DNA from 4 places in the Parabacteroides sp. genome. Region 4 is predicted to be linked to each of the others. Evidence: riboswitches for the same ligand, from Rfam matches in the RefSeq annotation. Region 4 holds a riboswitch; each other region holds the start of a gene.
The links. A riboswitch is a leader RNA that binds a small molecule or an ion and turns the genes downstream of it on or off. The one in region 4 is predicted to bind cobalamin.
Positions count from the first base shown of each region.

Region 1: linked by a shared signal. The riboswitch ahead of ACW6QF_RS11610 (ABC transporter substrate-binding protein) and the one ahead of ACW6QF_RS09210 (TonB-dependent receptor) in region 4 are both predicted to bind cobalamin.
Region 2: linked by a shared signal. The riboswitch ahead of ACW6QF_RS13140 (porin family protein) and the one ahead of ACW6QF_RS09210 (TonB-dependent receptor) in region 4 are both predicted to bind cobalamin.
Region 3: linked by a shared signal. The riboswitch ahead of ACW6QF_RS15930 (sirohydrochlorin cobaltochelatase) and the one ahead of ACW6QF_RS09210 (TonB-dependent receptor) in region 4 are both predicted to bind cobalamin.

Region 1 is NZ_CDRTCT010000020.1:86,789-89,924, reverse strand. Features, by position in the region: gene ACW6QF_RS11615 (FecCD family ABC transporter permease) at 1-45, opposite strand, end outside; gene ACW6QF_RS11610 (ABC transporter substrate-binding protein) at 55-1,215, opposite strand; cobalamin riboswitch at 1,271-1,471, opposite strand; gene ACW6QF_RS11605 (precorrin-2 C(20)-methyltransferase) at 1,591-2,289, shown strand; gene ACW6QF_RS11600 (formate--tetrahydrofolate ligase) at 2,371-3,136, shown strand, end outside.
Region 2 is NZ_CDRTCT010000024.1:65,190-68,325, forward strand. Features, by position in the region: gene priA (replication restart helicase PriA) at 1-273, opposite strand, end outside; gene ACW6QF_RS13135 (hypothetical protein) at 353-658, opposite strand; gene ACW6QF_RS13140 (porin family protein) at 642-1,229, opposite strand; cobalamin riboswitch at 1,577-1,774, opposite strand; gene murQ (N-acetylmuramic acid 6-phosphate etherase) at 1,837-2,652, opposite strand; gene ACW6QF_RS13150 (lactonase family protein) at 2,699-3,136, opposite strand, start outside.
Region 3 is NZ_CDRTCT010000034.1:18,108-21,243, forward strand. Features, by position in the region: gene ACW6QF_RS15925 (TonB-dependent receptor domain-containing protein) at 1-801, opposite strand, end outside; gene ACW6QF_RS15930 (sirohydrochlorin cobaltochelatase) at 798-1,730, opposite strand; cobalamin riboswitch at 1,869-2,068, opposite strand; gene aspT (aspartate-alanine antiporter) at 2,189-3,136, shown strand, end outside.
Region 4 is NZ_CDRTCT010000015.1:60,977-64,112, forward strand. Features, by position in the region: gene ACW6QF_RS09205 (acyltransferase) at 1-717, opposite strand, end outside; cobalamin riboswitch at 1,038-1,241, shown strand; gene ACW6QF_RS09210 (TonB-dependent receptor) at 1,360-3,136, shown strand, end outside.

The sequences.
Region 1 (3,136 bases), on a different contig from region 4:
AGACGCTACGATGAGCGACATCAGAAAAGTAGTGGAATGTCTCATTCGTGCAACTTATTTAAGTCGTGCATAATAAACAGGCGTATGATCGGGCAACAGGTCCGGGTGGAATATATGCAGCAGGTCGGCCAGCACGACTTCCGGCTCGGTCGGCATGCTTTCGTAGAAGGGCGTATCTTTCATGTTGCAATAGATGATCCCTTTCTCCTTGAAGGCACGGAAATCGGCATAACGCGGGTCCTGCTCCTTCAACGCCCCATAGCTGAACGTGCCCAGATAGCTGTTCACGATGCGCCAGTAATCGGCTTCGTCACCCTGGTTATAGACCGTTTCGAAGTCGAGCGTCACACCTCCCGAACGTTTGTCGTCTTTCAGGAAATAGTCGGCCCCGGCATCCTTGAAAAGTTGGGCGAGGAAGCTTTCCCCTCCCACGGCATACCAGTTTCCGCCCCGCATCTCGCCGCTCAGCACGACCGGGCGTCTCTTCACTTTTCCTTCCGCCGTCAGTTCCTTCAACTCATTGTAGCGTGCCGCGATGGCGTCGAATGTCTCGTTCGCCTTTTGCTCCTGTCCCAACAGCAGGCCGACGAACTTCACCCATTCCGCCTGTCCCAACGGCGTCATCTCCTTATAGCCTAAATGCGGGATCAACGGGATCCCGACATCCTTCAAGGTCTCGTATCCGCCCCGTTTGAAAGGCGAGACAAGGATCAGGTCGGGGTTCATGCTCATGATCACCTCGTTGTCGAAATTCCCTTCTATACCGATCTTGGCAGTCTTCCCGCTCTTCAGGCGTTCGTTCATCTCCCGGTTGAACAGATGCCGGGTGCTGGTTACTCCCACGACCTTGTCCAGTTCGCCCATCTTGATAAAGTTGGACAACTGCAAGGATGTCATACAGATAACACTTCTGATGGGTGTCTCGATCACGGTGTACGATCCGGGGATGCCGGCAGGTTTCGTTCCTCTCCTGACAAGCGCATAATGGAAAGTCGTACTTTCCTCATTCTGCGGGTCCTGGATATCCAGCAAGACATATCCGTCCCGATAGGACAATTCGAAACCACGGGCATACTCCGGCACGATACGGACACCGGAAAACGCGCTTTCTTCCGTCGTCTCCACCTTGTCGGTCTGTTGATTGTTTTTGGTCGTACACGAGGATACGACACACAACGACATAAGCAGGCAACACCCTGCCAGGTATTTTTTCATATTCAATATTATTTTATTTCACCGGACAAGCCTTGTCCACCCCACGAGGACGAAACTCTTCCAAACCGAAACGGCAGGTCTTCTGACTTACTTCCATCCCGGACACCTTCCCGATCCCCCGATCAGTGGCATAGAGTATTGCCGGCATGTTTCCGAAGTTTCACAGCAGCGTGGTCTGTCCGGGATTTCCACCCGGTTCCCTTTTCATCCCTGTCCTGTAAGGAGGACAGGAAAACCTGTTTCAAGGGACAAATATAATAATATTACTTTTCATTCAAGAGAAAAATGACAGACAAATCCTTTTTTCTTACGAGCTGCCATTTGGAAAGTTGCGCGATTTTCCTCACTTTTGCGCACTAAATAAATCAAACGCACATGTCGTACCCTATCTGCTTCGTATCACTCGGTCCGGGAGACCCCGAACTGATCACCCTGAAAGGCTTGAAAAAACTTCGACAGGCCGATATCATCTATTGTCCCGCCACCATGAGCAAGAGCGGGCAACCCCTCTCCCGTGCGGCCCGTATCATCGAAGAACTGGAAATCGGGAAATCCGCGATCCGGCTCTTCACGCTCCCGATGAGCAAAGACCGTACCGAAGCCTGGAAAGTCTACGATGCCCTGTATGAGAAGGCCGTATCCGCCTGCGACGAAGGGAAAAAGGTGGTCATTGTGGCGGAAGGCGATGCCGGGTTCTATTCTTCCATACAATATATATACGACAAATTCAAGGAGAACCGCATCGAAGTGGAACGAACCGCCGGAATCCCCGCTTTCATTGCGGCAGGCGCCTTGGCCGGTTTGCATATCGTCAAACAGGAAGAACAGATCATCGTCATACCCGGAATGCTGACGGCGGAAGAATTGTCGGAAAAGATCAAGGCCGGCTACGTGATCGTCATCATGAAGTTGTCCCAATGCGTGGAGGCCGTCCATACCTGCATCCGGTTACATCCGGAAGCGAACTTCCACTATTTCGAGAATGTCGGGACCGGGAAAGAGTTCTATACCTCCGACCCGAAACAAATTCAGGGAAAAATATTCCCATACTTTTCCCTGATGATCATCCAATAACAGCTAAACCACCCGACCTTTTATTTTGTTATTATATAAAAATATATTTACTTTTGTTTTCCACTTAAACTTACATAAGACATGAAATCGGACATAGAAATTGCAAGAGAGGTCTCTCTGCGCAAGATAAAAGAAATCGCGACCGGATTAGGCATCCCGCGCGAAGAAGTTCAGAATTACGGCAGATACATCGCCAAAATACCTCTCCATCTGATCGACGAAGAGAAGATCAAACAACACAATCTGATCCTGGTTACGGCTATCACTCCTACGAAAGCGGGCATCGGCAAGACGACCGTTTCGATCGGACTGGCTTTGGGATTGAACAAGATCGGTAAAAAGGCGGTCGTCGCCTTGCGCGAACCATCACTGGGCCCGTGCTTCGGCATGAAGGGCGGAGCGGCCGGAGGCGGATACTCGCAGGTGTTGCCGATGGAGAACATCAACCTGCATTTTACAGGAGACTTCCATGCGGTTACTTCCGCCCACAATATGATCACGGCGTTGCTGGACAACTACATCTACCAGACGCGTAACACCTGCGAGGGCCTGAAAGAGATCAAATGGAAACGCGTGCTGGACGTGAACGACCGCAGCCTGCGCAACATCGTTTCCGGTCTGGGCGGATCGGCCAACGGCGTACCGACGGAGACAGGCTTCGACATCACGCCCGCATCGGAAATCATGGCGATCCTTTGCCTGGCTACGGATATCGAGGATTTGAAACGACGTGTCGGCAACATCCTGTTGGGATACACGAACGATGACAAGCCTTTCACCGTAAACGACCTGGGAGTGGCCGGAGCGATCACGGTATTGCTGAAAGACGCCCTCCTGCCCAACCTGG
Region 2 (3,136 bases), on a different contig from region 4:
CAGATAATAGGATGCGATCCATTTCCAGAAACGAAGTTGCGGCCGACGGAGCACAGGCGTGGCATCCAGCAGGGCATAAATCTCCTTCGTCTCGTACTGGCCGTCAGCCCCATGCTCGTGCACATCCATGACGATAGCCGTATAATAACGCTTCTTTCCGAAATGGACGATCACCCGGCAACCGGGCGTTACCGCCTGTTCCATATCGGGCGGTATGCTATAGGTATAGCTGTTCTCTAACGGAAGCGGGAGTATGACGTTTGCGTACTTCATATATTCATTAAGGCTCCAAAAATAATGAAAAGAAAAGTCATACACAAAAAAATCGCAAATTCCGCTCCTTGTTCGATGTTCAATCGAAAACAGGATTCTGAACCACCTCTCCCCATTCATATATCCAGACATTAACAGAGATCTTGGTCGGTTCGTCCGGTGTCGGGGGAACAGGATCGGGGTCGGGATCGGGATCAGGGTCAGGCACAGGATCGGGCACCGGGTCCGGATCAGGCTCTGCTTTGGGAATATTTGTAAAACTCTCTTCCGTAAAAGTGACGTTCAAGGCATACACATTATTCCGTTTGATAAAATTATGGTCATATCCATTCCTATCTATCCTATGCTTAAAATCAAAATAAATATATTTAGAACAGGATGGCAGCCGTAACCGACCAACCCCGGTTCTTGCCGTTCAAATCCAACTTGGATGCATTATAATCATCCGTCAAGCCGAGGGTGTAATTGAAGCCGACCTGCAAATGCTTGATCAGTTCCACACCGGCGCCCAAGTTCAAGCCGGCATTAAAGCTTTTAGCCTTCAACTGGTCTCCGACCGATCCCGGAATATCCCAGAACTTATCGCCGCCCACACGAAAACCGACATACGGACCGGCAGCCAGATATCCTTTGATAATAGGCAAACCGAATTTCCATTTCAGGTTGACCGGGACATCGATATAGTCATTCTTAATGTCTTTCTCGCTCTTCACGCCTATCCCTTTTTGCGAATAGAGGATAGCCGCATCAAAGCCGACTCCCATTATCGGAGCCATCACCTCCACCATCGGGCCGATATTGAATCCGGTCACATTATCCTTGCCGATCACCTCCTTGTTGAAATGGACAGACGAAACATTCAAACCGCCTTTTATACCGAACTTAATCTGGGATTTCGCAGGCATGGCTATCAATGTCATCACCATCAGCAACATAACCCCTACAATCTTTTTCATACCTGTTTTCTTTTATTAGTTAATATGAATTACAAATAAACGCACTTTTCCAATAATAAACAAATATCACCGCCTAAGTGTTGCCTAAGTTGAATTTCGACCGACTTCCAACAGTTATTTTCCTACGGACGGAGTAGGAACTTCCGTCCACAAAACCAGATTGATCCCATAATATTAGAAAGCATGAACCGGGGGGCGGAGCTCATCCCGCACGCAGATTCATGCCTCTTTTCCTAATTATTATGGCAAAATAATTAAAAACAAATAGATAGGCTACGGGAAACGGGGGATTAAGAAAGGCAAAAGCCTACGGCTTCACTGTTCTCTTCCGGCCTTTCCTCGAAGCCGTCGAAAAAATATGCGTTGCAGGTCTTCTGACTTACTTCCGGTATGAGCGCCTTCCCGACTCGCGTCAGTGGCATACAAAGAATTGCCCAATCCGTTTTGAAGCTTACAGCAGCGGGACTGTCCGGGATTTGCACCCGATTCCCTTTTAATCCTTTTCCGCAGATCGCGAAGCAGGAACAATGCATGGGACAAATATAGAGATATTTTCCATATATTCTTCATCTTCCTACAGAAAAAAAGTGAAACCGGTCCCGACTTGTTAGCCGTTGCGATAAGCCTCGACGGCTTCCCGGACGGAGCCGTACATCAACAGCAGATGGCGGGACTGGTGATAAGGAAGACCCAATTCCTCAGCAACCATGCGGGTTCCACGGTCTATAAGTTTCTGATTGGTGAGCTGCATATCGACCATCCGGTTCCCCTTGACCCGTCCGAGCCGGATCATGACGGAGGTGGAGATCATGTTCAGGATCATTTTCTGTCCCGTCCCGGATTTCATGCGGGAACTGCCGGTGACAAACTCCGGCCCGACAATCATTTCGATGGCGACATCGGCCACCGCCGCCATCGGCGAATCGGGATTGCTGGAAATGGAGGCGGTCAGGATGCCTTGTTCACGCGCTTTGCGAAGGGCACCGATCACATAGGGAGTCGTTCCGGAAGCGGCAATACCGATCACAGTATCCTTCGTATCGACCTGATGCTCCAACAATTCCTGCCAGCCGCGTTCCTCATCGTCTTCGGCATTCTCCACCGGATTCCGGAGGGCGGTATCGCCACCGGCTATCAAGCCGATAATCAGTGTGGGAGGCATCCCGAACGTCGGAGGGACTTCTGAAGCGTCCAAAACCCCCAACCGTCCGCTGGTCCCGGCTCCCAGATAAAAGATCCGTCCGCCCTGCTTCATGCGGGGAACGATCTGCAAAACCAATTCTTCTATCCGGGGGATGGCCCTTCGGACAGCCAACGCCACTTTCCGGTCTTCCGCATTGATCTCTTCGAGCAACTCCCGGACGGACATCCGTTCCAGGTCGTCATAGAGAGAATCCTGTTCTGTTATCTTGATGAACGACATAGCTTATTACAATTAGGAAAGGCAAAGCTACTAAAAAATATCAGATTCACATATCAGCCAACTTCAAGCAAACAGGCTTGCTTACCCGGATGTCTTTTCCCGTATCTCTCAATAAGCCGCTTTGCTTGTCTATAGCGTACACCTGCACGACATTACTGTCCCGGCAGGCGCAAAGCAGGAACTTGCCATTGGGAGTGATGACGAAATTACGCGGATGAATGCCGGTCGGCTGATAGCCGACCTTTGCCAGTTGCCCGTCTGCCGGATCGATGGAGAAAATCGCGATGCCGTCGCCTTTCAGACGGTTGGAGGCATACAGGAAACGGCCGTCCGGTGTGATGTGTATATCGGCGCTGCCGGAGACATGCAACGTGTCGGCTTCCACAAACCGGACCGGGGCAAGGTTGCCTTTGTCGTAATGCATGAAAGCGACGCGGCCCGAAAGCTCGCTGACCAGATACGCCCATTTCCCGTTCGGATGGAA
Region 3 (3,136 bases), on a different contig from region 4:
GCGGCCGATTTGCGCCCGAACGCCTTTTTCTTCTACCGCCCCGTTGTTTTCGATCGTTTTGTTGCCGATGTTTTTTACAACGTTGTGTTTACGGATGTAGAATACGCTACCGTTCAATTCCAACATACGGTTCAGTTCGTAACGTGCTCCGAGTTCGAGCTGGTAACCTTTCTCTGGTTTGAATACTTCACCATCCGATTTGTCGGGATTGAATTCTTTTCCGTTCTTGTCGAGGTAAATATAGTTGGCATTGTAAGTCGTATTGTTCGGCTTGAAGAAAGAGGCTGCCGAAGCATAGACGGAAACTTCCGGTATGGGCAGATAAACAAGGCCGGCGCGGTAGGTCACAGCGTTGTTTTTAATGCTTGTCCAGTCCGTACGGTTCTTTTCGTCGTAGTGCTGGCGTCCGTCGTTGATGGTTGCCGTCGCTTTTTTATAACGGTAATTGTCGTAACGCAATCCGAACATCCCTTTCCATTGATCGTTGACCTCGATGACGTCGTGAAGGTAGAAACCGTTGGTCTGGTAACGGCTGATGGAGGCTGCCGAAACCTTGCTGTCCCACCAGTCGCGCACGTAATGCGGATTCTGGACCGGGAGCATCGCGTTAAGGCCCGGACCGTAAACGTCGCCATCCTTATATCCTGTGTAATTGGTATAGTCGAAGAACGAATAGTTCCAGCCAGCCGTGTAATATAGATCATGACGATCCCGGAAGCAAACCAGAGGAAAAACAAGATACTGAGCGGCAGGCCCAATATCTTGTGTAGATTCTTTAGTAGTTTTGTAAACATGTCTTATTCATATTTTTCTTTACCCTTGGCATAATCCTTTTTCTTCTTGACTATGTCCAGATATTTGTGGGTAGCGTTGAAGCGGGCATGTTCCACGAATATATTCTGGATAGCCGGATTTTGTCCGAGTCCTTCCATGAAGACCGTTACTTCGTATCCCTGTTTCTCAAGTTCGTCCTTCCAATCTCCGGCAATATCATTCTTGGCATGTTCGCCGGCAACGAACATGAAAGGCATTAGCCTGACTTTTTTGTATCCTCCCTTTTTTATCTGGTTCAATGCGTCGTCGAAAGAAGGATAACCTTCGATTGTCCCGACTACGTAGTTGCCGAATCCTTTAGCTTTCAACATATAATCCATCATGGCATATTGTGCCGTGGTAGGCGTGTAAGTGCCGTGTCCGACCAGCAAGACGGCGCCGTCCCGGATTCCATTAGGCGTGATCGCGGCTATGGTGGCTTCATAATCTTCCGGAGTGAAAAGGAGTGGAGTGCCGATGCGTATTTCCTTGAAACCCTTTTCCTGTGAGGTTACGTCTTTGCGTAGGGATTCCATCTCGATCCCTTCGATGATGTTGGACGATTGAATCAATACATGGGTATATCCTTCGGCCTTCAGCCTGGCGAGCGCCTCTTCCGGATTTGATTTATGTATGCCGCGTGTTTTCAGGCGGAAAGCGATGATACGGGAAGTCCAGGCTTCGCGGACTTCGATACCAGGAAAAGCATCAGCCATCTTTTTGTTGATGGCGTCGATAGTTAGGGCACGCGTGTCGTCGTGAGTCGTTCCGAAATGTACGACCAGTACGGCTGCTTTATCACCCGTTTGCATGGAGGCAAACATATCCGATTCGACAAAATTACCTTCTGCCTGTATGGATTGCATGAAGATGCAAAACAGGAAAGATAGCAGGTTGATTAATTTGTTCTTGTTCATAAGCAATTAATTTATTATTAAATAGATATAGACATGCTAAGAGAACAACCCGCAAAAAGGGCTGCCTGCCAACATTTCTTTTTTCTGAAAAAAGTTTGTCTTATGTATGTGTCAATAGCTTTCCTGGCCCCGGGAGAGTTATTATTGTCTTGCCTGGCAGGTTTCCTGACTCAGCCTTTTCGGAAAGCGGCCTTCCCATCCTTCCGGATAGTGGCATGGAGATTGCTTTCTTCTTCAATATGGCTTTACAGTAGCGGGCACTGTTCCGGATTTTCACCGGATTCCCTTTTATACAATTGCCGGATGGCAGTTATATCACCTAAGCGGGGGCAAAGATATATATTTATTTAGAAATGTCAATTATAAATTTAACTCTGCTTTCGTTTGGTTTAACACAACAACTCTTTCCCCTGTCGTGTTTCATTATCAATTTTATTAACGCCAAAAAAAATAGATATATGGAATGGTTTGCCAATTTGCTCCGGCATTACCCGGAGCTTGCCATCTTTCTCACGCTGGCTTTCGGTTTCTGGATCGGTAAATTCAAGATTAAAAAGTTCACGTTAGGAACGGTAACCAGCGTCTTGCTGGTCGGTGTGTTGATCGGGCAATTGCATATCGATATCGGAGCTCCGTTGAAATCGGTATTTTTTCTGATGTTCTTGTTTGCCGTAGGGTATAGTGTCGGTCCGCAATTCTTCCGGGGATTGAAAAAGGAGGGATTGCCACAGGTTTTGTTTGCCGTCGTGATGTGCCTGTTCTGTTTGCTGGCCCCGTTTGTGCTGGCGAAGATCATGGGCTATTCTGCCGGAGAGGCTGCCGGCCTGCTGGCGGGTTCACAGACGATATCCGCCGTACTCGGTGTGGCCGAAGATACGATCAACCAGTTGGGCATACCGGCGGCAGATAAAACGGACATGATCAATGTCATGCCGGTTGCCTATGCCGTCTCTTATATTTTCGGTACGGCCGGATCCGCCTGGATCATGAGCGACATCGCTCCCCGTCTGTTGGGAGGGATCGAATCGGTCAAGAAAGCCTGTCGCGAGCTGGAAGCCAAAATGGGTTCGGATGACGAAAGCGAACAACCGGGCTTCATGCCTGCCGCCCGTCCGATCACGTTCCGCGCCTACAAGATCAGCAACGACTGGTTCGGGGCGGGAAAGACCGTGAAGGAGTTGGAAGATTATCTGGAGGGACAGGGAAGACGCCTCTTCGTCGAGCGGGTCCGTATCGATGGTGTGATCCGGGATGCGAAACCCGACCGGATGCTCTTGAAAGGAAACGAAGTCGTGCTCAGCGGCCGACGTGAATTTGTGATCGGAGAGGAGGACTGGATCGGCGATGAAGTCAATGATATCGAGTTGCTGGACTTTCCGGCCGAAACTCTGCCCGTATTGATTTCC
Region 4 (3,136 bases):
ACCGACGAGCATCGAAGCGGTTCCGGCAATGAGACGTTTGGAGCGGTTCCAGGTCAGATGGACATGTATGTAATGTGCGAGCACGAGATAGCCTAAGTAACCGGAGAAATACCACAGCATGTGATATTCGTTCCAGAAGCACTGTCCCCACACCTCCCCGAACCAACGGTTCAGGTATGGCATACAGGTCGACAGGAGGAACAGCCCGATAAAGAAACGTTCTTCTTTGGCCGTCGCCTTGCTCAACCAGGGTGATACGATAGGGATGAACAGGTAAATGCTGATCAAAGGGTACATGAACCACAGGTGTCCGGCCAGTGTCGGGAAGTTCAGGAGTATCCGCGACAGGTCTTTGATCGAGGTCGTTCCATCGATCTGTCCCCACAACATCGGGAGGGTACTGTAGAGTATCATGAATATGAAAAACGGCGGCAGGATGCGGATGCAACGCCGGCGGTAAAACTGCCACATGGTCTGCCCTTCCTTCATCGGCGCAAGAAGAAAAGCGGAAACTATTATAAACAACGGCACGGCCATACGCGAGAAACCGTCGTACATAGACACCCATAGCCGGTCTGCCTCATTTGCCAGAAAGGCTTGCGGCCCTACCATGTCTGTCGAACCGGGTGCGCCGTAAAAATTTTCACTGGCGTGGACGACCATGACAAGGAAGCATGCGAACACGCGTACATAATCCAAAAAAACTATACGTTTCATTTTTTTGCTTAATTACTATATTAATAAGAGATTTAATTCTTTAGGCGAAGCATGCATTCATGGCGGAAAAACTTCGTGATTTTCCAGATACTGCTTAATTGGCGGCAAAGATAGGAAAAAAGCCGTAACCTGCCATTAAGCCGCCAAATATGAAATCCAGTTTTATAAAAAAGCCCTATCCTCTCTTGTATTTACGGCCTATTATCCTCCAACTTTTTGTTGTGTATATATACATGGACGAATACAATCTTATGCCAGGTTTCAGCATCTTAAAATAATTAATTAACGTTGTTTATTTTTTCGTGATAAATAGTTTACATACTTTTGCAGCGGATTAAGGTGAACCGCCTGCTTTCTGCATGTGGTGAGAGGGAATCCGGTGTAAGTCCGGAACAATGCCCGTTGCTGTAATCCTGTTCCGGTACCATAACCGGAAATGCTTGCGACCTCATGCCACTGACACAGTCGGGAAGGCCACGCAAAGCCGGGAAAGTCAGAAAACCTGCCTCAATCAATTGATATTCGAGCCTTCGGGACAAAAGGCGAGAATTAACAGGAAAGGATTTCCACACGAAATTCATCCATTTATTTATAGCTTATATGAAACTGAATTGTATTGCAATGTCTTTACTTTCGGTGTGTATGCTTACTCCTGGAGTAGCCCTGGCAGAAGGAATATCTGTCAATCCACCCGAAACAAAAGAAATGAAAGCCGGTACTTGTGTGTTAACCGGCAGGATTACCGATGCGGAGACAGGAGAAGGTATACCGATGGCAACCATCACGGTTCCGGGAACAGTAATAGGCACCGCCTGTGATGCAGACGGCTTTTTCCAAATGGAATTAATTGAAGGGAAAAGCTACAATTTGCTGATCCGCTCCACCGGTTACATGGAGCAACGAATCAAAATCGATGCCAACGGACCGGAAAAAAAATTAAACATCACCATGAATGCCGGTATATTCGACCTAAACGAAGTGGTCGTTACCGGAACACGTACGGAAAAAACAATTCTAAATACGCCTGTACTCACCCGATTAATTCCCGCAGCACAGTTGCAACGAAATGATTTCGAAAACATCATGGACGCATTGGAATTCACAATTCCCGGATTACAGTTCAACAGTGATCCCAGAGGTGACAATATCCGGATACAGGGATTGGAAAACAAATATGTTTTAATACTCGTTGACGGAGAAAGATTGTCTAACACTCCCGGAGGTCCGATCGATTTCGAACGTCTTAGCACATCCAATATCAAACAGATCGAGGTTATTAAAGGAGCAGCATCCGCACTGTACGGATCAAGCGCGATCGGTATGATTGTCAACATTATTACAAAAACCCCCGAACGTCCGGCAGAAGGTTGGGCAAAAGTCCGTTATTCAAGATTCAATGACTTATTGGTAGACGGTAGTTTCGGAACGGCCTACAAAAACTTTACTTCTCAAACATTATTCAATCGCAATTCCACAGATGGCTATGATTTGACACCGGAAAGTCCGGAAGCATTTACCAAGCAACCTTCTGCTAATATGACTTTTGAGGAAAAGTTAGGCTGGACACATAAACAAACCAAAATAACAGGTTCCGGAACTTTTTACCTGAATGATGTAAAAAATCCGCCACTCAGTACAAAAAGTACGCATTATAAAAGTTTGAATAAGACATTCCGTGCCACATTGGAACAACAAATAGGCAAGTACAACCAACTGAAACTCGTTTATTACGGAGATTTCTATACACGTAAAACAGTCTACGAAAAGTTAGATTCCACTGCTAAAAATGCATCATCTAATGTACAAACACTGCGTCTAACTGATATATACACCCCTGTGGATAACTTACAAATGGTGTTCGGAGGGGAATTCAATTGGAATAAAGATTACAATGATATGCAATACGGTACGGAAATAAAAACACGTAAAGTAAACGATATCAACGGTTTTATCCAAGCAGATTGGCAAATTCTACCTTTACTGGATATCATCGGAGGCTTTCGTTATACGCATCATTCAGCTTTCGGAGATGCTTATACTCCCAAAGTGAACCTGATGTTCAATCCTGGTAACTGGAAATTCCGGGGAGGTTACAGTAAGGGTTTCAAAGCTCCGGATGCAACCGAATTATATTCGGATTTTATGATGGGAAGCGTATCACACAATATCGGCAATCCGAATTTAAAAGCCGAAAAATCAAACTACGTTTCTTTATCAGCCGAATACTTGCATCAGAATTTCAACATAAGTGCTGAAATCTATCAAAACAGTATCAAAAATAAGATACAATCAGCTTATGTAAATGTAACAGATGCCAATGGAATCACCTCTACGGAATTACGCTACAGCAACGTGGATGATGCCCGCATACGAGGTGCTGAAATCAGTGTTGATTATTATCCTATTCGCCAAATCTACC